Regions from separate parts of the Ferrovibrio sp. GW821-FHT12D07 genome, predicted to be linked through region 2. Evidence: predicted binding sites of a transcription regulator. Region 2 holds the regulator's gene; the other holds the start of a gene.
What was found. The regulator LexA, encoded in region 2, represses DNA repair genes until DNA is damaged. The targets are predictions, from matches to a motif close to ATGTTCTANTTTGGTTC.

Region 1: recA (recombinase RecA) is a predicted target of LexA. The motif match lies at 6,206-6,222, and genes of this name have one in related genera.

Annotation. Positions count from the first base shown of each region.
Region 1 covers NZ_JBXAQN010000002.1:230,548-242,345, forward strand. Annotated here, with positions in the region: gene AC1RRE_RS12930 (LysR family transcriptional regulator) at 1-649, opposite strand, end outside; gene AC1RRE_RS12935 (DoxX family protein) at 764-1,177, shown strand; gene AC1RRE_RS12940 (glutathione S-transferase family protein) at 1,189-1,863, shown strand; gene alaS (alanine--tRNA ligase) at 1,860-4,505, opposite strand; gene recA (recombinase RecA) at 5,002-6,078, opposite strand; gene AC1RRE_RS12955 (PAS domain-containing hybrid sensor histidine kinase/response regulator) at 6,262-8,604, opposite strand; gene flhB (flagellar biosynthesis protein FlhB) at 8,618-9,718, opposite strand; gene AC1RRE_RS12965 (flagellar biosynthetic protein FliR) at 9,729-10,493, opposite strand; gene AC1RRE_RS12970 (flagellar biosynthetic protein FliQ) at 10,503-10,769, opposite strand; gene fliE (flagellar hook-basal body complex protein FliE) at 10,883-11,182, opposite strand; gene flgC (flagellar basal body rod protein FlgC) at 11,199-11,609, opposite strand; gene flgB (flagellar basal body rod protein FlgB) at 11,633-11,798, opposite strand, start outside.
Region 2 covers NZ_JBXAQN010000001.1:2,032,893-2,044,690, forward strand. Annotated here, with positions in the region: gene AC1RRE_RS10095 (cytochrome c biogenesis CcdA family protein) at 1-147, opposite strand, end outside; gene AC1RRE_RS10100 (YeeE/YedE family protein) at 164-1,267, opposite strand; gene AC1RRE_RS10105 (sulfurtransferase TusA family protein) at 1,400-1,624, shown strand; gene AC1RRE_RS10110 (hypothetical protein) at 1,696-1,905, shown strand; gene AC1RRE_RS10115 (hypothetical protein) at 1,902-2,333, shown strand; gene AC1RRE_RS10120 (hypothetical protein) at 2,495-3,376, shown strand; gene AC1RRE_RS10125 (RBBP9/YdeN family alpha/beta hydrolase) at 3,401-3,949, opposite strand; gene gltX (glutamate--tRNA ligase) at 3,954-5,357, opposite strand; gene AC1RRE_RS10135 (ComEC/Rec2 family competence protein) at 5,475-7,685, shown strand; gene AC1RRE_RS10140 (DUF3309 family protein) at 7,793-7,948, shown strand; gene AC1RRE_RS10145 (type 1 glutamine amidotransferase domain-containing protein) at 8,004-8,561, shown strand; gene lexA (transcriptional repressor LexA) at 8,631-9,383, opposite strand; gene AC1RRE_RS10155 (methyl-accepting chemotaxis protein) at 9,704-11,798, shown strand, end outside.

The DNA.
Region 1 (11,798 bases), on a different contig from region 2:
GGTAAACGATGCTGTCATCGGCATTGTGCTTCTGCAGCCATTCGGCGGTATTGATACCCGTCACGCCGGCTTCCCAGCCAATCAGCGGATAGCGGTCGAGGCGCAGGTCACGCAGAGGCGGCAGTTTTGCGGCAAGCCGGCGTTCGGCATAGACTGACCAGGCGATATCGGCCAGCTTGCGGCCATAGAGATCGCCTTCGCGCGGACGCATGACCCGCAAGGCAATATCAGCCTCACGCCGCGACAGGCTGAGCACGCGATTATCGATCACCAGTTCTACCGTGATGCCGGGATGGGCTTCACGAAAACGCGCGATCTGCCCGGTCAGGACCCGGAAAGCCAGCGTCTCTGATGCGGTGACCCGCAGGCGGCCGGTCAGGCGGTGATCGCGGCCGGCAATCTCGCGGTCCAGCGCAGCCGCCTCGGTCTCGATCCGCTCGGCTGCCGTCGTCATGCGCTCGCCGGCCACGGTCGGTGCATAAATCCCGCCTGGCAGGCGCTCGAACAGACGCACGCCGGCGGCGTCTTCCAGCGCGTTGAGCCGGCGGAATGCCGTTGAATGATTGATCTTCAGCACGGCCGCCGCACCGGTCAGCGTGGTTGCACGGCTGATCGCCAGCACGAGGCGCAGGTCATTCCAATCGTCCATGCCGCAGGATAGTCACTGTTTGCATTTTTGCAAGCCTGACTTCTGGAAGTGCTGATGGATTTGCAAGGTGGTGGACAATAGCTTGGCGCCATCCCCCCTGCCCTGGAGATTCCGATGACCGATTTCACCTCTTCCGCCGCCCGCGAGTACGGCATTACGCTGCTACGCATCGCCCTGGGCATCATGTTCCTGGCCCACGGCCTGCTGCTGAAGGTGTTCGTCTTCGGCATGGCCGGCACTGCGGCCTTCTTCGAAAGCATCGGCTTTCCTGCCTGGCTCGCCTATGCCACCGTGACGGCCGAAACCCTGGGCGGCGTGCTGCTGCTCGCTGGCATCCAGACCCGGCTGGCAGCCCTGGCGCTGACCCCGATCCTGGTCGGCGCCTGGTATGTCCATGCCGGCAACGGCTGGGTTTTCTCGGCGGTGAATGGCGGCTGGGAATATCCGGCTTACCTGCTCGTCCTCTGCATCGCGCAAGCCTTGCTCGGCAGCGGCACGCTGACTGTTCGCAGCATCCGGACAGCCTGAGGAAGCACGCCATGCCACAGCTGGAACTGGTCAGCCATGCGCTCTGCCCCTATGTGCAGCGCGCCGTCATTGCACTGACGGAGAAGCGGGCCGCCTTCACCCGCACGGTCATCGACCTTGCCGACAAGCCGGACTGGTTCAGAGCAATCTCGCCGCTTGGCAAGGTGCCGCTGCTGCGGGTCAATGATGCGGTGCTGTTCGAGTCCGCCGCGATCTGCGACTACCTTGACGAGACGCTGGGACCGAGCCTGCATCCGGCAGACCCAATCGTGCGGGCGCAGCATCGCGCCTGGATCGAGTTCGCATCCACACTGCTCAACGATATCGGTGGGCTTTACTCGGCCGCGGACGAGCCGGCTTTCGACACGAAGAGCCGCGCGATCGAGGAAAAATTCCAGCGGCTGGAAACCGAGCTCGGCCGGCAGGGCGGGCCGTATTTCTCCGGCGCGGCCTTCTCGCTGGTCGACGCCGCCTTCGGTCCGGCTTTCCGCTACTTCGATGTCTTCGAGCGCTTCATCGACCTTGGCGTCTTCGCCGACAAGCCGCGCTTACGTGCCTGGCGACGGGCTTTGGCCGAACGGCCGAGCGTGGCAAATGCCGTGGCATCCGACTACCCGACCCGGCTGGACGCCTTCCTGCGGGCGCGCAACTCGCACATGTCGCGGCTGATGCCGACGACCGCTTAAGCCGCCTTGCTGATCTCGGCTGCGATGGCGTCCAGCGCCTTCTCGGCGCCAGCGGCATCGGCGCCGCCGCCCTGCGCGAAGTCAGGCCGGCCGCCACCGCCCTGGCCACCGATCAGCGGCGTGGCGATCTTCACCAGATCGGCGGCATTGATCTTGGCCGTAAGGTCGGCGCTGACGCCCACCACCACCGAGACCTTGCCGTCGGCGACCGAGGTCAGCGCGACGACGCCGGAACCGATTTCCTTCTTCATCGCATCGACCATGCCGCGCAGATCCTTGGCCGGCACGCCATCGAGCGAGCGGGCGGCGAATTTCACGCCGTTGAGGTCCTTCACCTGCGGGCCGCCGCTGCCGCCACCGGTGGCAAGCTGCTTGCGCAGTTCGGACAACTCGCGCTCCAGCTTGCGCTTCTCATCCAGTAGCGCGGTCAGACGCTGCGGTACGTCCCTGGGCTGTGCCTTCAGCGCATCGGCGGCTGCCTGCAGGGTGCTTTCCTGTTCGGCGAAATAGCTGCGCGCGGCTTCACCGGTCAGCGCCTCGATACGGCGCACACCAGCCGCCACCGCGGCTTCGTTGATGATCTTGAACAGGCCGATATCGCCGGTGCGCTTCACATGCGTGCCGCCGCAGAGCTCGGTCGAGTAATCCTTGCCGTCGTCCAGCTTGCCCATCGAGAGCACGCGCACTTCATCGCCGTACTTCTCGCCGAACAGCGCCATGGCTCCGGCGGCAATCGCCTCGTCCGGCGTCATCAGACGCGTGGTCACCGCGTCATTCTGGCGGATCATGCCGTTGACCTCGGCCTCGACGGTCGAGACTTCCTCGGCGCTCAGCGACTTCGGGTGGCTGATGTCGAAGCGGAAACGATCCGGCGCAACCAGCGAGCCCTTCTGGGTGACATGGTCACCCAGCTTGCGGCGCAATGCTGCATGCAGCAGATGCGTGGCGGAATGGTTCGACGCAATGGCGCCACGGCGCGTGGCATCCACGGTGAGGATCGCCATGTCGCCGACCTTCACGGTGCCTTCAACCACCTTGCCCTGATGGGCATGCAGCAGGCCGAGCTTCTTCTGCGTGTCAGCCACCTGCACCTTGGCGCCGCCGGCCGTCACGATGATGCCGGCATCGCCCATCTGGCCGCCGGACTCGCCATAGAACGGCGTCTGGTTCAGCACAATGGCGACATCAGTGCCGGCCTTCGCTTCATCGGCCGGCTGGCCGTTGACGACGATGGCGTCGATGCGACCTTCAGCCGACTGGGTGTCGTAACCGAGGAATTCGGTCGCGCCCTTGTCTTCCTTGATCTCAAACCAGACCTTCTCGGTCGCGGCTTCGCCCGAACCGGCCCAGGCCTTGCGGGCCTCGGCCTTCTGCGCGGCCATCGCGGTCTGGAAACCATCGGTATCAACAGTGATGCCGCGCGGACGCAGCGCGTCCTGGGTCAGATCGAGCGGGAAGCCGAAGGTGTCGTAAAGCTTGAAGGCGGTCTCGCCCGCCAACACGCCGCCCTTCGACATGGTCGCCGTCGCTTCATCGAGCAGCTTGAGGCCGCGATCCAGCGTCTGCTTGAAGCGGGTTTCCTCCAGCTTCAGCGTCTCGGCGATCAGCGCCTCGGCGCGGCCGAGTTCGGGATAGGCGCGGCCCATCTCGCCCACCAGCGCGGGCACCAGCTGGTGCATCAGCGGTTCCTTGCAGCCCATCAGCTGGGCATGGCGCATGGCGCGGCGCATGATGCGGCGGAGCACGTAACCGCGGCCCTCGTTCGACGGCAGCACGCCATCGGCGATCAGGAAGCAGGACGAGCGCAGGTGATCGGCGACCACGCGGTGGCTGATCTTGTGCTCGCCATCCGGATCGGTATGCGACGCATCGGCCGAAGCCTCGATCAGCGCCCGCATCAGGTCGATGTCGTAATTGTCGTGCTTGCCCTGCATCACGGCGGTGATGCGCTCCAGGCCCATGCCGGTGTCGATGGAGGGCTTGGGCAGCGAGATGCGCTGCTCCTTCGTCACCTGCTCGAACTGCATGAAGACGAGATTCCATATCTCGATATAGCGGTCGCCATCGGCATCCGGGGTGCCCGGCGGACCGCCGAAGACCTTGTCGCCGTGGTCGTAGAAGATTTCCGAGCAGGGACCGCAGGGGCCGGTATCGCCCATGGCCCAGAAGTTATCCGACGTGGCGATGCGCACGATGCGGCTTTCCGGCACACCGATCTTCTTCCAGATGTCAAAAGCCTGGTCGTCGTCGTGATAGACGGTGACCCAGAGCTTTTCCTTCGGCAGGCCGTATTCGCCGGTGATCAGGTTCCAGGCGAGCGGGATCGCGTCATCCTTGAAGTAATCGCCGAACGAGAAGTTGCCGAGCATCTCGAAGAAGGTGTGATGCCGGGCGGTATAGCCCACGTTGTCGAGGTCGTTATGCTTGCCGCCGGCGCGCACGCATTTCTGCGAGGTGGTGGCGCGGGTATAGGGGCGCTTTTCCTGGCCGGTGAAGACATTCTTGAACTGTACCATGCCCGCGTTGGTGAACATCAGCGTCGGGTCATTGCGCGGCACCAGCGGCGAGGAATCGACTACGCTGTGCCCGTTCTTGGCAAAGTAGTCGAGGAAGCCCTGACGGACATCGCTGGCGGAACTCATGGTCTTCATACCCCTGGTCGGCGGCGCTCCGGGGCATCCGGATCGCCATAAAAAGCTGGCCCGATTGTCATGAGCCGGACCGGGTCCGGCAAGAGACCTGTCTTAACTTCCCGCCCTGCCCCTGTCCAGCCAAGGACAGCCCGGTTAAGTCCCTGACCGGATAGGGAATTGACCGCAAGCCCAGCGGCTTTCCTTGCCGCCTTATTCGTCCTTATCGGATGCTTATCCGTCGTTATTCGCCCCTTATCCATCCTTATTCGATGCTTATTCGCGCTTATTTGGGGCTTATCCGTCTTTAGCGCAACTCTAAGCCATTGATCTAAAAAGGTTTAGCCTCAACCAGCATGTAGGGCGCCGGCCGCCCGGTTCAAGCCGGACATCGCACTGCCTCCCAGACAAAAAGAAACCCCGGCAGCGAGGTCCGCTGCCGGGGTTTTGCCCATGGAGGAGAATAACTCAGGCGCCGTGGTTTACCGGCGTTGAGCGGGGGCGAAACTTATTCTGCGTCTTCGGTCTCCGCGGCGCTGTCAGCACCCGCGTCGATGGCAGCCGCCACCAGACCGGTATTGGCCTTGATCGCGGCTTCAATGCGCGCTGCGACCTCGGGGTTTTCCTTGAGGAACTGGCGGGCGGACTCACGGCCCTGGCCGATGCGCTGGCTGTCGAAGGAGAGCCACGAGCCCGACTTCTCGACCACATTGGCCTTCACGCCCAGATCGATCAGTTCGCCGGTCTTGGAGACGCCCTCGCCATACATGATGTCGAAGTCGACCACCTTGAACGGGGGCGCAACCTTGTTCTTCACCACCTTCACGCGGGTCTGGTTGCCCACGACCTCGTCGCGCACCTTGATCGCACCGATGCGGCGGATGTCGAGGCGGACGGAAGCGTAGAACTTCAGCGCGTTGCCGCCGGTGGTGGTTTCCGGGCTGCCGAACATCACGCCGATCTTCATGCGGATCTGGTTGATGAAGATGACCATGCAATTCGACTTGGAAATCGAGGCGGTCAGCTTGCGCAGCGCCTGGCTCATCAGGCGGGCCTGCAGGCCGACATGGGTGTCGCCCATCTCGCCTTCCAGTTCGGCCTGCGGCACGAGGGCGGCGACCGAGTCGATGACCAGCACGTCGATGGCGCCCGAACGCACCAGGGTGTCGGCGATTTCGAGCGCCTGCTCACCGGTGTCGGGCTGCGAGATCAGCAGCTCTTCGATATTGACGCCCAGCTTGCGGGCATAGGACGGGTCGAGCGCATGCTCGGCGTCGACGAAGGCGCAGGTGCCGCCCTTCTTCTGGGCCTCAGCCACAACGTGGAGAGCGATGGTGGTCTTGCCCGAGCTTTCCGGACCGTAGACCTCGATGATGCGGCCCTTGGGCAGGCCACCGATGCCAAGCGCGATGTCCAGGCCCAGCGAACCGGTGGAGATCGATTCGATCTCCATGCTCTGGCGCTGGCCGAGCTTCATCACCGAGCCCTTGCCGAAATTGCGCTCGATCTGCGAGAGCGCAGCTTCCAGAGCCTTACCCTTATCCATGTTCTCTTTTTCCACGACGCGAAGTGAGGGGGACGACATTCGGGGGCATCCTTTCATGGGGGGTGGTGAATTGCAATTATACGCCTTCTTGACCCCATATGTTCTCATATCGTTGCTGTTGTCCAGCAAAAAATGCAGCGCCCCGTATGTCCATGATTTTGCTGGTATATTCTACTGATGTTCTCATGAGAGCGCCGCGATGTTCGCAGGCGTTCAGGCCGGTCAGTCCGGCGAGCGATTCCCGAAGGGGACGACCGTATCCATCACTTCCTTCACCTTTCCGGCCAGCTGGCTGAGCGAAAACGGCTTGGGGAGGAAGTTCACATGGGGCGATTTCGCCAAATTCGAGCGTAAACTGTCTTCAGCATAACCAGAGATAAACAGGATCTTGAGCTGCGGGCGGCGGCTGCGGAGCTGCGCGGCCAGAGTCGGGCCGTCCAGACCGGGCATCACCACATCCGAGATCAGCAGCTCGACACGCTCGAGCTGTTCCGCCGGCAGGGCCAGCGCCTGGTCGCCCGATGCGGCCTCGATGACGGTGTAGCCCTTGTTGCGCAGGGCACGGGCGGCAAACGCACGCACGGCGTCCTCGTCTTCCACCAGCAGCACCAGGCCCTGGCCTGTCAGGTCGCGCGTATCGACGCGGCCTTCTTCGCCGCGGCTGGCGCTGATCTCTTCGCCGGTGGCGCGATGACGCGGCAGATACAGACGGAAGCAGGCGCCCTCGCCCGGCGCGCTTTCCACATGGATGAAGCCGCCGGTCTGCTTGATGATGCCATAGACGGTGGACAGGCCCAGCCCGGTGCCGGCGCCGACCGCCTTGGTAGTGAAGAAGGGATCGAAAATCTTCACCATATGCTCGGGCGCGATGCCGTGGCCGCTGTCAGTCACTTCAATCAGCACGTAATCGCCCGGCGGAATGGTTTCGGTGCCCAGCTGCGTTGCCGTCTCCACCTGATGGTTCAGGGTCCGCACGCGCAACTCGCCGCCCTCGACCATCGCATCGCGGGCATTCACCGCCAGATTGATAATCACCTGTTCGAGCTGCCCCTGGTCGACCTTGACCAGGCCGAGATCGCGGCCATGCACCAGCTTCAGCGTGATGGTTTCGCCGATCAGGCGGCCGATCAGGTTGCGCAGGTCAGCCAGCACGTCGGTCACGTCGAGAATCTTGGGCACCAGAGTCTGCTGGCGCGAGAAGGCGAGCAGCTGGCGCACCAGGTTGGCGGCGCGGCTGGCATTCTGCTTGATCTGCATCACGTCGGCGAAAGACTGGTCGCCCGGCTGGTGCCGCTGCAGCAGCAGGTCGCAGAAGCCGATCATCGCGGTGAGCAGGTTGTTGAAGTCATGCGCGATGCCGCCGGCCAGCTGGCCCACCGCCTGCATCTTCTGGCTCTGGTGGAACTGAGTCTGCAGGTTGCGCTGCTCGGTCGTATCGACCAGATAGACCAGCTGCGCCGACTGGCCGTCCTCGCGTTCGGCGGAGGATGCGGCAAACACTTCAACGACGCGTTCACGCGGACCGGCCAGATGCACTTCGAGCGGACGGCCGAAAATCTCGCCGCGCCGCAGCGCAATCAGATGGCGGGTCAGCACCAGCGCATCTTCCTCGCGCACCAGCGCCGCCAGACGCTGGCCCAGCCAGTCGTCGCGGCCACAGAGCATGGCGAAGGCGGCATTGGCTTCACGGATGGTGCCGGCGCCATCCAGCACAAGGATGCCGATCGGCGCCTGGTCGAAGAAGCGCCGGAACTCGGCCTCGACCGGGCGCAAGGTGCCGCGCTGGCGCAGCTCCAGCCCCAGATCATGCACGACGGCGCTGTAGCGCAGCGGCATGCCGTCGGTATCGGCGATGCCGCTCTGGCTGACGCTGACCAGCCGGAAGCCGCCGGCACCGGCCGTGGCCGCGCTTTCGCCGCCGGCGTTATCCAGCGGCTTCAGCTTGGCCTCGCCGCCGAGCCAGTCGGGCGTCATCGTCTCGTTCTCGCGGCCTTCGCCGTGATAGAGCACGTCGGACAGCAGCAGGTCGCTGCCGACCAGCTGTTCCGGCAGCACGCCAAGCCAGGCCGCAAAGGTGCGATTGGCAAACAGGAAACGGCCATCGGGTGCGGCGGAATACAGCCCGACCGGCGCATTGTCGATGAAGGCGGCCAGTTCATCGCGCTGCTGCCGCACGGCCACGAGCGCTGCCGCAGAATCTGCCACCTCCTGGATGTCCCAGATCACCCAGTTGCGGCGACCGGGCGCCTGCATGGCAGTGACGCGCAGCGACAGCATGCCATCGCCGACATGAATCTGGAAATCCTCCTGCACCGCGCGGCCCAGCGGCAGCAGCGTGCGCAGCCGCGCGATGGTTTCGGCATTGCCGATCTCCGCGCCCAGCAGCAGGTCGGGCGTGGTGCCGCCATCCTGCCGCAACCGCGCCGCCAGCACGCGATAGGCCGTGTTGGCCGCCAACAGGTCGTGGCCGCGCGTGATGACGCGGGCAAAGGGGCTGGCCTCGGCCAGCAGCCAGGCCGCGCGTCGCCGCGGCGTGTCGATCAGGGAGGCGAAGGACAATGCCATGCTTATTGAGCCATCACTCGATCGTCTCGACCTTGGGCTCGTATTTCGCGTCGAGCCCGTCCTTCAGACGCATGACGTAGGAGATGACTTCCGCCACGGCGCGGAAGTGATCGACCGGAATCGGATGATCCAGCTCGGTCTTGAACAGGGCGCGCGCCAGCGGCGGGTTCTCGACGATCGGCACCTTGTTCTCGGTGGCGATCTCGCGGATGCGCTTGGCGATCAGGTCCGATCCCTTGGCCACCACCATCGGGGCATCGGTGGTGTCGGGATCGTATTTCAGCGCGACGGCATAATGGGTCGGGTTGGTGACCACCACGCTGGCCTCGGGCACCGCCGCCATCATGCGGCCGCGCACGCGCTGCATGCGTAACTGGCGCAGTTTGGCCTTGATCAGCGGATCGCCTTCGCTTTCCTTGTGCTCCTCCTTCACCTCCTGCTTGGTCATGCGCATCTGCTTCATGAAGGTGTATTTCTGGTAGAGGAAGTCGGCGATGGCGATGACGAACATGATGCAGAGCAGCACGCCGATCAGCTTGGTGACGATCTTCATGCACAGCGGCAGGATGACGTTCAGATCGAGGTCGATCAGCGTCTCCAGCTCGTCCAGCTCGGGCGCAAGAACGCCGAAGAGGATCGCGCCGATCACCACAATCTTGACCAGATTCTTGACGAACTCGACCAGGGAATTGACCGAGATCAACCGCTTCAGACCCGCCATCGGCGACAGTTTGGCGAAATCGGGCTTCAGCTTCTCGAAGCTGATCTGGATCGGATTCTGCAGCACGTTGGAAGCGATGCTGCCAACGGCGAAGAGGCCCAGGATGGGCGCCATCATCGCCGTGATATCCATCATCAGGTCGAGCGCCATCTTCGTCAGGTGGCTGGGATCGAACTGGATCAGGTGCGGCCGTTCGAAGAAGACAACGGTGGCATCCCGCACGCCGACGACCAGGCCCTCGGTCATCATCCAGAGAATGATGCAGGCCGCCATGAAGGAGAACCAGTAACCGATTTCCTGCGACTTCGCGACGTTGCCCTGCTGGGCGGCTTCGCTCAGTCGCTTACTGGATGGGTCTTCGGTTTTGGATTCTGGGTCAGCGTCTTCCGACATGCCCTTCCTCCTAGCGCGGCACGAGGAACTGCGACATGTGTCCCTCGAAATACGCTGTGAATGACAGACCGATGGCGGTCAGGGAAAGCCCGAGCACCACGAGCGACATGGCAATCTGCGGCGATTGCATGATGGCGAAAATCTGCAGGGCCGGCATCAGGCGGTTCAGCAGCCCAAGCGCCACGTTGAAGATGATGCCGTAAACGATGAAGGGCGCCGACAGCTTGATGCCCAGCGCAAAGCCGCTGTCCACCATGCGGGTCGCGACATTGGCGAAATCGCCAAAGGCCGGCGCCTTCATCGGCGGGAACAGCGTGTAGCTGTCATAGGCCGCCTGCAGGCCCAGCAGGTGCATATCGGTGACGAAGACCAGGGTGATGCCGAAGAAGACCAGGGCGCTGGACACCAGCACGTTTTGCGCCCCTTGCGTCGGATCGAAGAAGGTCGCCGCCGATAGGCCGGCCTGCATCGCGATCACCGTGCCGGCAACATGCATGACCGACATCACCATGCGGGCGAGCAGGCCAAAGGCCAGACCGAAGCCGATCTCGGTGATGACGAGGAAGGCGAGCTGCAGCGGCTGCGAGGGCATCGGCGGCAGGGTCGGTCCCAGCACCGGAGACGCCAGCGCCGCCATCAGCACGGCGATGCTGAGCCGGGCCCGCGGCGGCACCGAACTTTCGCCGATACCAGGCAGCGACATCACGGCTGCGCCGATCCGGCTGAATATCAGCATGAAGACGTAGACATTGCCGGCGACGATGTCCTGCAGCATGGCGCCCCGCTATTCGAGGCCGGCGATGCGCTGGGCCAGCTGCTCCATCAGGGTGATCATCGTACCGATCATGAAAGGCATGGTGATCACCAGCGTGGCGAAGATCGCCAGAATCTTGGGCACGAAGGTGAGCGTCGGCTCCTGCAGCTGGGTCACGGTCTGGATCAGCGAAATGACAATGCCGATCACCAGGCTGACGATCAGGGACGGCCCGGATACCTTGAGCAGCACCCAGATGGCTTCACGCATAATGTCTGTAACTTCGACGGCCGTCATCGATTCGGTCTCCGCCGCCGATAATACCGAATTGTCCGCAAAGACCCAGTGATCTGAGAAAAATTGGGATCTGAGAAAAAATGGGATCCGGCAGAAAAACTGCCAGCCCGGCCTCAGATCGGCATGCGAATGATTTCCTGGTAGGCGGAGATCACCTTGTCGCGGATCGACACGACGGTATCCAGGGCCATTTCGGCATTGGACACGGCCGTCACCACGTCGGTGATGTCAGCCTTGCCCGCGACCGCCTTGGCCGAGGTCATTTCCGCCGTCTTCTGGCTGTCCAGCGTGCTTTGCAGAGCCTCGCCCAGCATTTCGCCGAACCCGCCCGCCGACTTGACCTTGCCGGCATCGCCCGTGCCCGTGAGCGAACCGATGCCCGGCAGGCTGCCGCCGATTTTCAGATCAATCATGGCCTAAACCTCCGGCTCAGTTACGCAGCAGGTCGATGGTCCGGTTCAGCATCTGCTTCGCCGAGTCGACCGCATTCAGATTGGCTTCATAGGTCCGCTGGGCCTCGCGCATGTCGGCCATTTCGATCACCGACTTCACGTTCGGCATCTTCACATAACCGTCAGCATTGGCCGAGGGATGGCCCGGATCGTATTTCAGCTCGAAATCCGAACGGTCCTGCTGCGGCTTCTGCGCCTTCACCAGATTGGCGCCGAGCGCGCGATCCAGCTCGGACTTGAAATTCACGGTCTTGCGGCGATAGGGATCGGCACCGGGCGTCTTGCCCATCGAATCTGCATTCGCCAGGTTTTCCGCAATGGTCTTCAGGCGCTCGCCCTGGGCCTTCATGCCCGAGGCCGAAATCTTCATAGAGTTCTTGAGGTCCATGCGCCGTCCGTCCTTCTAATCGCTTACTGGCCGCCAGGACGGCCCAGCGCCTTGCGCAGGATGCCGATCTGCTTGCGGTACAGGTTGGACATCAGATTGTGGTCGGCCTGGGTTTCGGCGACGCTCATCATCTGCTGTTCCAGGTTCACGGCATTGCCATTCGGCGCCGTTTCGTAATTGCCATCAGCC
Region 2 (11,798 bases):
GGCATCGTCGGTGACGATGACGCGGTCCAGCGTGGTGCCGGCGACAAAGCAGAGATAGGCCGGTACCAGCGGCAGCACGCAGGGGCTAAGGAAGCTGATCAGTCCAGCGCCGGCGGCAGCCGCATAGGAAATGTCGAGACCGTTCATGGGATGCGCGAACCTGTCAGCTGCGCGCGAACAGCGCGCGCAGGGCGCCCGGCAGGCTGCCTTCCTCAAGATAGCGAATGCCCAGCACACCGCCAATCACGATGCCGGCGACTGCGACAAAGCTGCCCAGGGCCAGCGTGCTCAGGCCGGTGAGACCCTGACCGACCGTGCAGCCCAGCGCCAGAACGCCGCCCACGCCCATCAACACTCCGCCCAGCAGATGCGACAGCAGATCGGGCAGGCTGGTAAAGCCTTCAAGCCGGAAGCGGCCGTCGATCTTCGCCATGACAAACGCGCCGAGGATCACGCCGGCCACGCTGCTGACCGCGAAATCCAGCTTCGCGCCAGTGAAGGTCATCAGATACTGGAGCGCCGCACCGATGGGACCGACAAAGCTCATCGAGGCGAGCTGCACCGGCTCGAAGCCTTCCGCGCCCAGGATGCCGGTCGTGGCCCAACCGCCGATGATGATCAGGCCGACGATAATGCCGGCAGTGATCAGCGTGGTCTGGCGGCGGAAACGTACATCGCGGAAAATCCAGAGCAGCAGCAGGGCCGGCAGCAACAGTGCGAGTGTCCAGCGCACGGATTGCACATCGACGCCGAAGCTGCTGCCGATCAGGTCAGGGAGAGTCTGGCTGCTGAAACCCTGCGCCTTCAGGTCGAGGCTGGTGCCGCGTTCCAGCCAGACGCGCAGCGGTGCGAGCAGGCCGCGCAGGGTGATATAGCCCGACAGGCCGATCATCAGCACGACCAGCAGGGATTTCAGGTTACCCGCGCCCAGTCGGGAGAGCGTGCGGTTGCCGCAGCCGCCGGCCTGCACCATACCGAAGCCGAACATCAGGCCACCGAGCAGGGCACCGAACCAGCTCAAGCTCGTGCCGGTATAGATCGAGCGCCGGACATCGATCAGGCCATGAAGCTGCAGCAACTGGCTGCCAAGAATGGCGATGGCGATGGCAAGCACCCAGCTGCGCAGACGATCCGCATTGCCCATCAGCACATAGTCGCTGATCGCGCCCATGGTGCAGAAGTTGCTGCGCTGGACCACGGCGCCAAAGACCAGTCCCAGCAGCAGGCCGGAGAGATTGACGAGGGCGGGCAAGGGCAGGTCGGTCATGATGGGCGCAGACCCTCCAGGCGGATTTGCCAGCATTTATAGCGGGATGCCGGGGAGTATAGGATTTACATCAAGCATGTGAAGTATTATGTCTTGCCCAGATATGAAGTGTGGGATTTTGAGGGGACAGCCATGAGCCAGGTCCTGGATGTGAAAGGCCTGAACTGCCCGTTGCCGGTGCTGCGGACCCGCAAGGCGATGAAGGCCGTTCCCAGGGGTGAAATCCTGACCGTGGAGGCCACCGATCCGAATGTCCCCCGGGATATGACGGCTTTGTGCGAGGCAGCCGGTTTCGCCCTTCTGTCTACGGAAGAGCGTGACGGGGTCTTCATTTTCCAGATCCGCCAGCCTGCCTAGCCCACCCCTGCCGCTTGGCGCAAAGCGGGGAAATGCGCTAGCGTGTCCGCAATCGATTCAAGGTGTTTCAGATGGCCAAGTTTACCGCCGCGGACATTGTTCCCGGCCAGCGTTTCGTGCAGCAGCAGGGCTTTGTCTGGCGTGTCGCACGCCTGATTCAGTTCCCGGGCGAAGACGCCCAGCATGTGCAGCTCATCAACGAACGCGATGCCAGCAGCACCAAGACGGTGTCGGTCAGCGCCCTGCTGGACCGCAATCTCTTCAAGCTGGTCGAGAAGTGAGCCGGACACCGATCCTGCTGTTCTCCGGTCGCCTGGCGGCCGTCTCGCTGCTTGTTTTGCTCGCGGCCTGCGCTTCACCAGCGCCCGAGGCGCCGCCGCCGATGGCTGAACCGGTGATCGTGCCGCCGCCGGTGGTCGAAGTGCCGCCGCCCGATCCGGTACCGGCGCCGATACTGCGCTTTGCCGGTCATGTCGCCAGCTATAAGACGCTGCCCGAAGCCGAGGCGGCCTGGCCGCGACTGGTCGGCCGTTTCCCCGTCCTGAAGGATACGACGCGACGCTATGTCGAGGTCGATCTGGGCGGTCAGCGGGGCAGGGTGGTCCGGCTGCTGGTCGGCGGTTTTACCGACCAGCCGGGCGCGCTCGGCTATTGCCGGTCTCTGCGCAGCGCCGGGCTATATTGCGCCCCGCATGATCTGCCAGCCTGAATTACAAGCGATCTGAACTGCTTAGACTGGTTCCGCACTTTCATCGTTTGGTCATAAATCATAGGCAAACTTACAGTTGTACCGACCTTGCCGGAATCCTGCATTTCTGCAAAAATTGGTTCAGTTTTCGTACCAGACGTTATCTGACGGAATAGGCTCCAGTGGATCAGTTGATCAAACCGGTTGTTCAGGAAACCCTGAAGCTGGTCGGCGTGGTGGAAAACCAGAGCCGCGAGCTGCTCGCCTTTTGTCAGAACGAAGGGAACCTCAACGGTACCTTTGGCGACTACAAGCGCTTCGTCGAGAAGATGGAGCACTTCTACGTCTTCGTCGATCTGGTCGATGGCCGTATCCCGGAATTCGATGAGGGCAAGCGGCGCCCGCTGCAGAAGCACCTGTCGAAGATTCGCTGGAAGATCACGATCCTCGAACTCGACACCACACGCATCTACCTGATCAACATTACGCGCGCGGGCCGTCGCCTGCCGATCGGTGCGCGCGAGTTCCTGATGCGCCGCCTGGATCGCCTGAGCGAGATTGCGCAATACTATGATCGCTTCGGCGAAGAGCATGATCTCGCGCCGTTGAGCAATGAACTGATCGAAGCCGTGCGCAAGCTGCTGGAACAGAGCATCGAGAACGCGCCGCGCCTGGATGAATTCCAGCCTTCGCCGCCGCCGCCGCGCCTGTCGGCTACGCCCAGCGCGCCGTCTTCGTTGTCGCTGGTCTCGCCCGATGCCGTGACGTTCTCGCGTTCGCTGGCCGATGCGGCGCCAGCGCTGCCGGCCAAGCTCAACGTCAAGGAACAGTGGGGCCGCTTCTTCGTGGAGAAGGGCTCGGTGGTTGCCGTGTCGCAGGCCTGCAAGGTCGCGGCCATCTCGCTCGACCAGCTGGCCCAGCGCATCGGTGTCACTCGCGTGGCGCTGACCCTGATGCTCAGCGGCCAGGATCCGATGCCGCGTCAGGCCATCGAGAAGCTGCAGCAGTTCATGATGGATCAGGCGCGCATGTCGCGTCAGGCCGAGCAGCGTCGCCAGCTCTGAGCCTTTTCTGCGCCGCTGCAGCGTTCAGTCGGCGTCGAGCAAATCTTCCAGCAAGCCCAGGCCCATCGGCCAGTCCTTCAGGTTCGATGCCGAATTGATGTGCCCCAGCGGGCCGGCATCGACGAAGCGCGCATGCCAGCGCGTAGCGAAAAGCTGCGCGCGGCTGAAATCCACATAAGGATCGTTGCTGCTGGCCACCACGATGGCGGGGCAGGCAAAGCGTGCCAGCGGCATCGGGCGGAAGCCGCGCGTTTCCGGCGGCGTATGGCTTTCGGAATCGACATCGGCCGGCGCCACCAGCAATGCGCCATGCAGTTCGCCCGCATGCCGCGTCACCCAGTGACCGACCAGTGCGCAGGCCAGGCTGTGTGCCACCAGCACCGGCGGCTTGGTGCAGGCGGCAATCGCCGCATCCAGCCGTGTCAGCCAATCCGTGAAATCGGGATTGTCCCAATCCGCCTGTTCGACGCGGATGTAATCGGGGTGACGCTGCTGCCAGTGGGTCTGCCAGTGGTCCGGCCCGGAATTGCCCAGGCCGGGCACGATCAGGACTGGTGGTCGTGCGCGCGTCATCGCATCACGCCGCCGTGTCGGCCAGTCGCGCCAACGTCTCTTCGCGACCCAGCACGGCCAGCACGTCGAAGATCGGCGGCGACACGGTGCGGCCGGTCAGTGCCGCACGCAGCGGCTGCGCCAGCTGGCCCAGCTTGACCTGCTGGGTTTCGCTCAAGGCACGGATCGTGGCTTCGGTCGTGGCGGCCGTCCAGTCGGCCACATCCTTCAGCGCGTCGATCATGGTCTTCAGCCGCGCCCTGGCGGCATCGTCCAGATGCTTCTTCGCCGCTTCATCGGGCTGGATCGGACGGGCGACAAACAGGAACTGCAGCGCCTCGGTGATCTCGTTCAGGTCCTTGGCGCGCTCTTTCACGGCCGGCAGGATGGTCTTGATCTGTACGGCTTCGGCCTGGTTCGGTGCGCGGCCGATCTTCTTCTCGATAAAGGGCAGGGTAGCCTGCAGCAGCTCGTCATCCGCCGTGTGACGGATGTAGTGGCCGTTCAGGTTGTTCAGCTTGACGAAGTCGAAGCGTGCCGGCGAGCGGCCGACATGATCGAGGCCGAACCATTCGATGGCCTGCTGGGTCGAGATGATCTCGTCGTCGCCATGGCCCCAGCCCAGGCGCAGCAGGTAGTTGCGCATCGCCGCCGGCAGGTAGCCCATATCGGCATAGGCCTCGGTGCCCAGTGCGCCATGACGCTTGGACAGCTTGGCGCCATCCGCGCCATGGATCAGCGGGATATGCGCGAAGTCCGGGACGGCGAAGCCGGCAGCCAGATAGAGCTGGCTCTGGCGCGCCGCATTGGTCAGGTGATCGTCGCCGCGAATGATATGCGTGACGCCCATGTCGTGATCGTCGACGACGACCGAGAGATTGTAAGTCGGCGTGCCGTCGGACCGCAGGATGATCAGGTCATCAAGCTGCTCGTTCTGGAATGTCACGTCGCCCTGCACGTGGTCCTTGATGATCGTCGCGCCCTCGCGCGGCGCCTTGAAGCGTACCACCGGCTTCACGCCGGCCGGAGCATCTTTGGGATCACGATCGCGCCAGCGGCCGTCATAGCGGATCGGCCGGCCCTCGGCCTTGGCCTTGTTGCGCATCTCGTCCAGCTCTTCGGGCGAGCAGTAGCAGTGATAGGCCTTGCCCTCGGCCAGCAGCTTGTGCGCCACCTCGGCATGGCGGTTCATGCGTGCGAACTGCATCACCGGCTCGCCGTCCCAGTCCAGCCCCAGCCACTTCAGACCCTGGAAGATCTTCTGCACGGCATCCTCGGTGGAGCGCTCGCGGTCGGTATCCTCGATGCGCAGCAGGAAGGTGCCGCCGTGATGGCGCGAGAACAGCCAGTTGAACAGCGCCGTGCGGGCACCGCCGATATGCAGGTAGCCGGTCGGTGAGGGGGCGAAGCGGGTAACGACTTTGGTCATTGGGCAATCCGGACAAGCAAAGAAAGCAGGGTTTTAGCATACGGGTGCAGGCGGGCAAGCCGCGTTCCCGATTTGCACGGATTGGCGACCCCAGGGCAGGTATGCAGATTTTCCGCCATGGCCCGCCTGGTGCAACCGCTTTCCTGGCATCGTCTTACATCGGCGCTTGCTGCAGGTCTTGCGGCGAGCTGGACAAATCTGCGCGATTTCAATGTCGTCGCAACCCTGCTGGCCGAGCGCGAACGCTGGTTTCTCTGGCTGCCGGCATTGCTGGGCGGTGGCATAGCGACGTATTTCCTGCTGCCGGTCGAACCGTCGCTGCTGCCGTTGCGGCTCGGTGTCGCAGCCCTTGGCCTGGCGCTGCTGCTGTTTGCCCGTCATGCGCTCTGGCGACTGCCGCTGGTTGTGGTGCTGGCCGTTGTCGCTGGCCTGTGGCTGGCGGCCGAGCGCAGCGCCTCGGTCGCGGCACCGGTGCTGCAGCGGATGACCGGCGCCGTCTGGCTGGAAGGCCGCATCCTGGAAGTCGAGCCGCGCGATGCCGGGCATCGCTTGCTGCTGGACCGTCTATCCTTCGGCGGGCTGGCCGAGCCAGAGACGCCGCAGCGCGTGCGCATCACGCTCAATCGCGATGGCAGCGTGCTGTGGCCGGGCGACCGCATCCGCCTGCGCGTCATGCTGTTGCCGCCGCCGGAGCCCGCCATGCCCGGTGCCTTCGATTTCGCGCGCTATGCCTGGTTCCGCCAGATCGGCGCGGTCGGTTATGCGATCAGCACGCCGGAGCCTTTGCCGACAACCGAGCCCGATGGCTGGCGCGATGCGGCACTGCTGTCGCTGAGCGCCTTGCGGCAGGACTGGACGCGACGGATCGCGGCGCAGACCGAAGGTGCGGGTGGCGCCATCGCGGCGGCGCTGATGACCGGCGTGCGGGGCCCGATCCCCGACGATGTGGATGCGGCGTTTCGCGATTCCGGGCTGGCGCATATCCTGTCGATCTCCGGTCTGCATCTTACACTGGTCGCCGGCTTGCTGTTCTTCCTGCTGCGCGCGGCCCTGGCGCTCAGTCCGCGACTGGCACTGGCCTATCCGATCAAGAAATGGGCGGCGGTGGCGGCGCTGCTGGGGGCCGCCGCCTATACGCTGCTGTCGGGTGCGGCACTGCCGACCCTGCGTGCGCTGGTGATGATCGCGCTGGCACTGATCGCCGTGATGCTGGATCGCCGCGCCATCACGTTGCGCGCCGTAGCCTGGGCGGCGTTGCTGCTGCTGGTGCTGTGGCCGGATAGTCTGCTCGATCCGGGTTTCCAGATGTCGTTTGCGGCCGTGACGGCGCTGGTGGCGGCGTTCGAACTGCTGTCACCCGGCCTGACGCGCTGGCGGCAGAATGCAGGTCCGGTGCAGGTCGCGCTGCTCTGGCTGCTGGGTACGATGGCAGCAAGTTTTGTCGCCGGTCTGGGGTCGTCCTTCTTCGCAGCCTATCACTTCAACCGCGTGGCCGATTACGCGCTGATCGCCAATCTGCTCTCGGCGCCGCTGGTCGATTTCCTGATCATGCCGCTGATCGTGCTGGCCTTCATGCTGATGCCGTTCGGATTGGAAGCGCTGGCGCTGACACCGATGGTCTGGTGCATCGATCTGTTGATCCTGCTGGCGCGCTGGGTGGCGGGCTGGCCCGATGCGGTCGGCGTGGTGCCGGCGATGCCGCTCTGGGGTCTGGCTGCGATTGCATGCGGCGGCCTGTGGCTCTGTTTGTGGCAGCAGCGCTGGCGATGGTTCGGCATCCTCGGCCTGTTGATCGGTACGCTGTCGCCCTGGACTCTCACGCCGCCCGACATGCTGGTCAGCGGTGATGGCCGGCTGATCGCCGCGCGTGCTGCAGATGCCCGCTATTATCTGACATCGACGCCGCCACGTGGCTTTGCCGCCGAGACCTGGTGGGAACGGCTGGGTGCGCCGCCGCTCTATCCGTGGCCCACCCTGCGGCGCAACGATACCGAAGGCAAAACCGGCGCCGATGGCTCGTTGCGCTGCGATCCGGACGGCTGCTCCTGGCGACGTGACGGTTTCCTGATTGCCCTGCCGCGCCAGCCAAAGGCGATCACGGAAGACTGTCGCCATGCCGATGCGGTGATCGCCACCCAGATGCCGATCCGCTACCGCTGCCCGGCCGCGAAAATCGTGATCGACCGCAACGACCTGTGGCGCGGGGGCGCTCATGCCCTGTTCCTGGACGCGGAAAACCGGGCTATCCGCACGATCACCGTGGCGCAGACGCGCGGCCACCGGCCCTGGGTGGTGCCCAAGGGCCATGCGCCGGAGCGGGGCGAGTAACGCGCGCTGTGAATTTTTATCCGGTTGCGGAACGTGGCGCGGAATTTGCCGTTCGACTCCCGCTGCCGGTCTCGGAAGCCGCCCAACACAGAAGCGGAGACGCATCGATGATCACGATTCTTGCAATCATGACGTTGGTTCTGGTGCTCACCCTGCCGGTCTGGCCCTACAGCAGGCGATGGAGCGCGGTGCCCTGCGCACTGGTGCTGTTCATCATGGCCACTTTCGTCGCCTTCATGCTGGCGGGCCGCATCGTCGCCTGATTTTCGGAACCCTTCCTGCGTGCCCGGGTTGTCCGTGTACACAGAGGAGAACAACATGACCAATATCAAAGAATCGCGAATTCTGATTATCGCGACCGATGGCTTCGAACAGTCGGAACTCACCATGCCGCGCAATCACCTGAAGCAGGCCGGTGCCACAGTCGATGTGGCCTCGCCGACCGGCAAGGCGATCCGGGGCTGGGACAAGAAAGACTGGGGTGAGATGGTGGATGTCGATCTCAAGATTGCCGATGTCCAACCGGACCATTATGACGCGCTGGTCATCCCCGGCGGTCAGATCAACCCTGACAAGCTGCGCGTCGATGGCGATGCCATGAGTGTCGTGAAACGCTTCGTAGCGGATAACAAGGTCGTCGCCGCGATCTGCCACGGTCCCTGGCTGCTGATCGAGGCCGATGCGGTGCGCGGCCGCAACGTCACATCCTACATATCCATCAGGACCGACATGAGCAATGCCGGGGGGAAATGGGTCGACAAGGAGGTTGTGGTGGACAAGGGCATCATCACCAGCCGTTCGCCGGATGATCTGAACGCTTTCGTTGGCAAGATCATTGAGGAAGTGCAGGAGAGCAAGCATCAGCGCGCCGCCTGATCCTTGAACTTCGGCCAATAAAAAACGGGGCGCCTGAAGCGCCCCGTTTTGCATCCGTAGAGTTGAAGCTCAGTAGCGGCGCAGCAGGCCGACCAGGCGGCCCTGTACCTTGACCCGGTCGGGGCCAAAGATGCGGGTCTCGTAAGCCGGGTTGGCGGCTTCCAGTGCCACCGAGTTGCCCTTGCGGCGCAGACGCTTCAGCGTCACTTCCTGATCGTCGACCAGCGCAACCACGACGGTGCCGTTTTCGGCATTGTCGCTGCGCTGGATGATGACGGTGTCGCCATCCATGATGCCGGCATCGACCATCGAGTCACCGGCGACTTCCAGGGCGTAATGCTCGCCATTGCCCAGCAGGCCGATCGGCACATCGATCTGCGTGCTGAGATCGCGCAGGGCCTCGATCGGCGTACCAGCGGCGATACGGCCGTAGAGCGGCAGGGTGACGATGTCGCGGGCGTTGTAGGGATTGACGTTGACCGGTGTGCCGGGCATCGGGCCGTTGCCGGCGCCGCCTTCGATGGCCCGCGGCATCAGGCGGTTGCGCGGTGCGGCGCTGCGGGCAGACGCAGTGGCACCGACGCCGCCGCCACGGACCGGTACGGCCGAGTCGGGCAGGCGCAGGACTTCCAGGGCGCGGGCGCGATGGGCCAGCCGGCGGATGAAGCCGCGTTCCTCCAGGCCGGTCACCAGACGGTGAATGCCGGACTTGGATTTCAGCTTCATGGCCTCCTTCATTTCCTCGAAGGAGGGGGATACGCCGGAATTCTCCAGCTTGTCGTGAATAAAGAGCAGCAGGTCGTGCTGTTTCCGGGTCAGCATGGTTAGCCTCCTCGATTATATGTCCCAGGTAGTCGCCGGATCAGTGGGGACAGCCGGCGGCAAACCAGAACGAACATGAAACCCACGAAATGTTCTAATGAGGTTCTGTATTCGGGTCAAGTATTTTTCCACAGGCTAGAACCTACATCTAGGGGTGGGAACGAATGGGGCCTCCCATAGGTTGAGTGATCCGTAGGCAGTGCACCTCCTCACTCTCACCCTTTACGGCGATGGTTTGAGTGGGAAATATGGTCTGTAACTAGAAGGCCAGAGGCGGCCGCTAAGCCAGACACCAGAACGGGGTCTGCGGGGGAGGGGTTATGGGTATCCGTCAGAAGTTGAATCTCGCGATCGGTGTGCTTGCCGCACTGACCCTGCTGTCGAATGTGATCGGCGGTCTGTTCTTCAACCGCGTCGAAAGCAGCTACGCCGGGATCACCAGCACCAACCTGCCCGCCGTGATCACCGCGCTCGAGTTGTCGGGCACCAGCGCCGACCTTGCCGCCGGTGCGCCGGTGCTGGCCAATGCCAGCAGCGATGCCGAGCGCGAGAGCGCATTGGCCTCGCTGAAGGCCAAGCAGGAAAAGCTGAAGCAGGCGGTGGAGACGGTGAAGGCTTCCGCGCCCGAGGATCAGGCGGAGCGGATTGCCGAGATCGGCCGTTCGGTCGATGTGCTCAACACCATGGTTGCGCAGATCAACCGGTCGGTGAATGCGCGTCTGGGTTACATCAAGCAGCGCGAAGACGTGCAGACCAGGATGAGCGCCGACAACATCACGTTCCAGGCGCTGATGCAGCCTGCGCTCGATCGCGCTATCTATGAACTGCGCCAGCCCAATGCGAAGTCGGAAGCCGCCGATGCAGCCAACGCGCTGATCGCTGCCGGCAATGCCGTGAACCAGTTGATTGCCGTGATGGCAGTGGCCGCGCAGGCTCCGAACAATGCCGAACTCGACAAGCTGTTCGCCGAATTCGTCAAGCTGAACAGCCGCGCACTTGAAGAACTCGACTGGGCCAGCAAGCGCTTCGATGTGGTTGAACTGCAGAACACCACCACCAAGCTGCTGGGCTATGGCCAGGGTTCGGAAAGCATCTTCCAGGTCCGGCGTGGCGAAATCCGTACCATCAATACGGCGGGTCTGGCGCTGACGCAGTCGCGCGATGCCGCGACGCAGTTGGGCGGTCAGGTGGAAGCACTGGTGAGTGCCGCCACGGCCGCTGCCGATACCGCCTCCAAGAAGGCCGAAGGCCAGGCAATGACAGCGCAGCTCGTGCTGGTGGTGATCACCGTGATCGGCCTGGGCTGCGCGTTGCTGATCGGTCTGCTGTTCACCGGCCCGCAGATTGCCGCGCCGATTGCGCGCATGACCGAGGTGACGCGCCGGCTGGCCGAGCGCGACTGGTCGGTCGAACTGAAGGAAACCGGCCGATCCGACGAGATCGGCGAGATGGCGCGCGCTGTCGAGGTGCTGAAGACCAACGGGCAGGAAAACGAACGGCTGCAGCGTGAGGTCGAAACCGGACGTGAAGCCTTTGAGGCCGAACGCAAGGCGCAGGAGCAGCTGCTGGAAGAGGCGATCGGCCAGATCGTGTCCTCGGCCACCGCCGGCGACCTGACCCGACGCATCGATGCCGAAGCGCTGCAGGGCGTGATGCGTCGTCTGGGCCTGGGCATGAACAACCTGCTCTCTACGGTCGACAAGGCGCTGCGCGATCTTGGCAGCATGCTGGGCGCGCTGGCGGAAGGCGATCTGACGCATCGCATCGCGGGTGGCCATCAGGGCACCTTCGAGCAGTTGGCCAATGACGCCAACACGCTGGCGGGCCGGCTGGCTGATATCGTCGGCAAGCTGTCGCAGACGGCAGGCAACGTGCGCGACGCCTCGGCCGAGATTTCGGTCGGCAGCAACGATCTGGCCCAGCGCACCGAGCAGCAGGCTGCCAGCCTGCAGCGCACGGCCGCGTCAATGGAGCAGATCACTGCTACCGTGCGGCACAATGCCGACAATGCGCGGCAGGCGAGCCAGCTGGCCGCCACGGCGCGTGACACGGCGGATCGCGGCGGTGGTGTCGTGGGCCGCGCGGTCAGTGCCATGGGTGAGATCGAGGATAGCGCCCGCAAGATCGTCGATATCGTGTCGCTGATCGACGAGATCGCGTTCCAGACCAACCTGCTCGCCCTCAATGCCAGCGTTGAAGCGGCGAGAGCCGGTGAAGCGGGCAAGGGCTTTGCCGTCGTGGCGCAGGAAGTGCGCGCGCTGGCGCAGCGCTCGGCCGATGCCTCGAAGGAGATCAAGACGCTGATCGCCGCATCGAACAGCCAGGTCAAATCGGGCGCGGCGCTGGTCAACGAGGCAGGCGCCAGCCTGACCGGCATTGTCGACGCCGTGAAGCGCGTGGCCGGCATCATCGAGG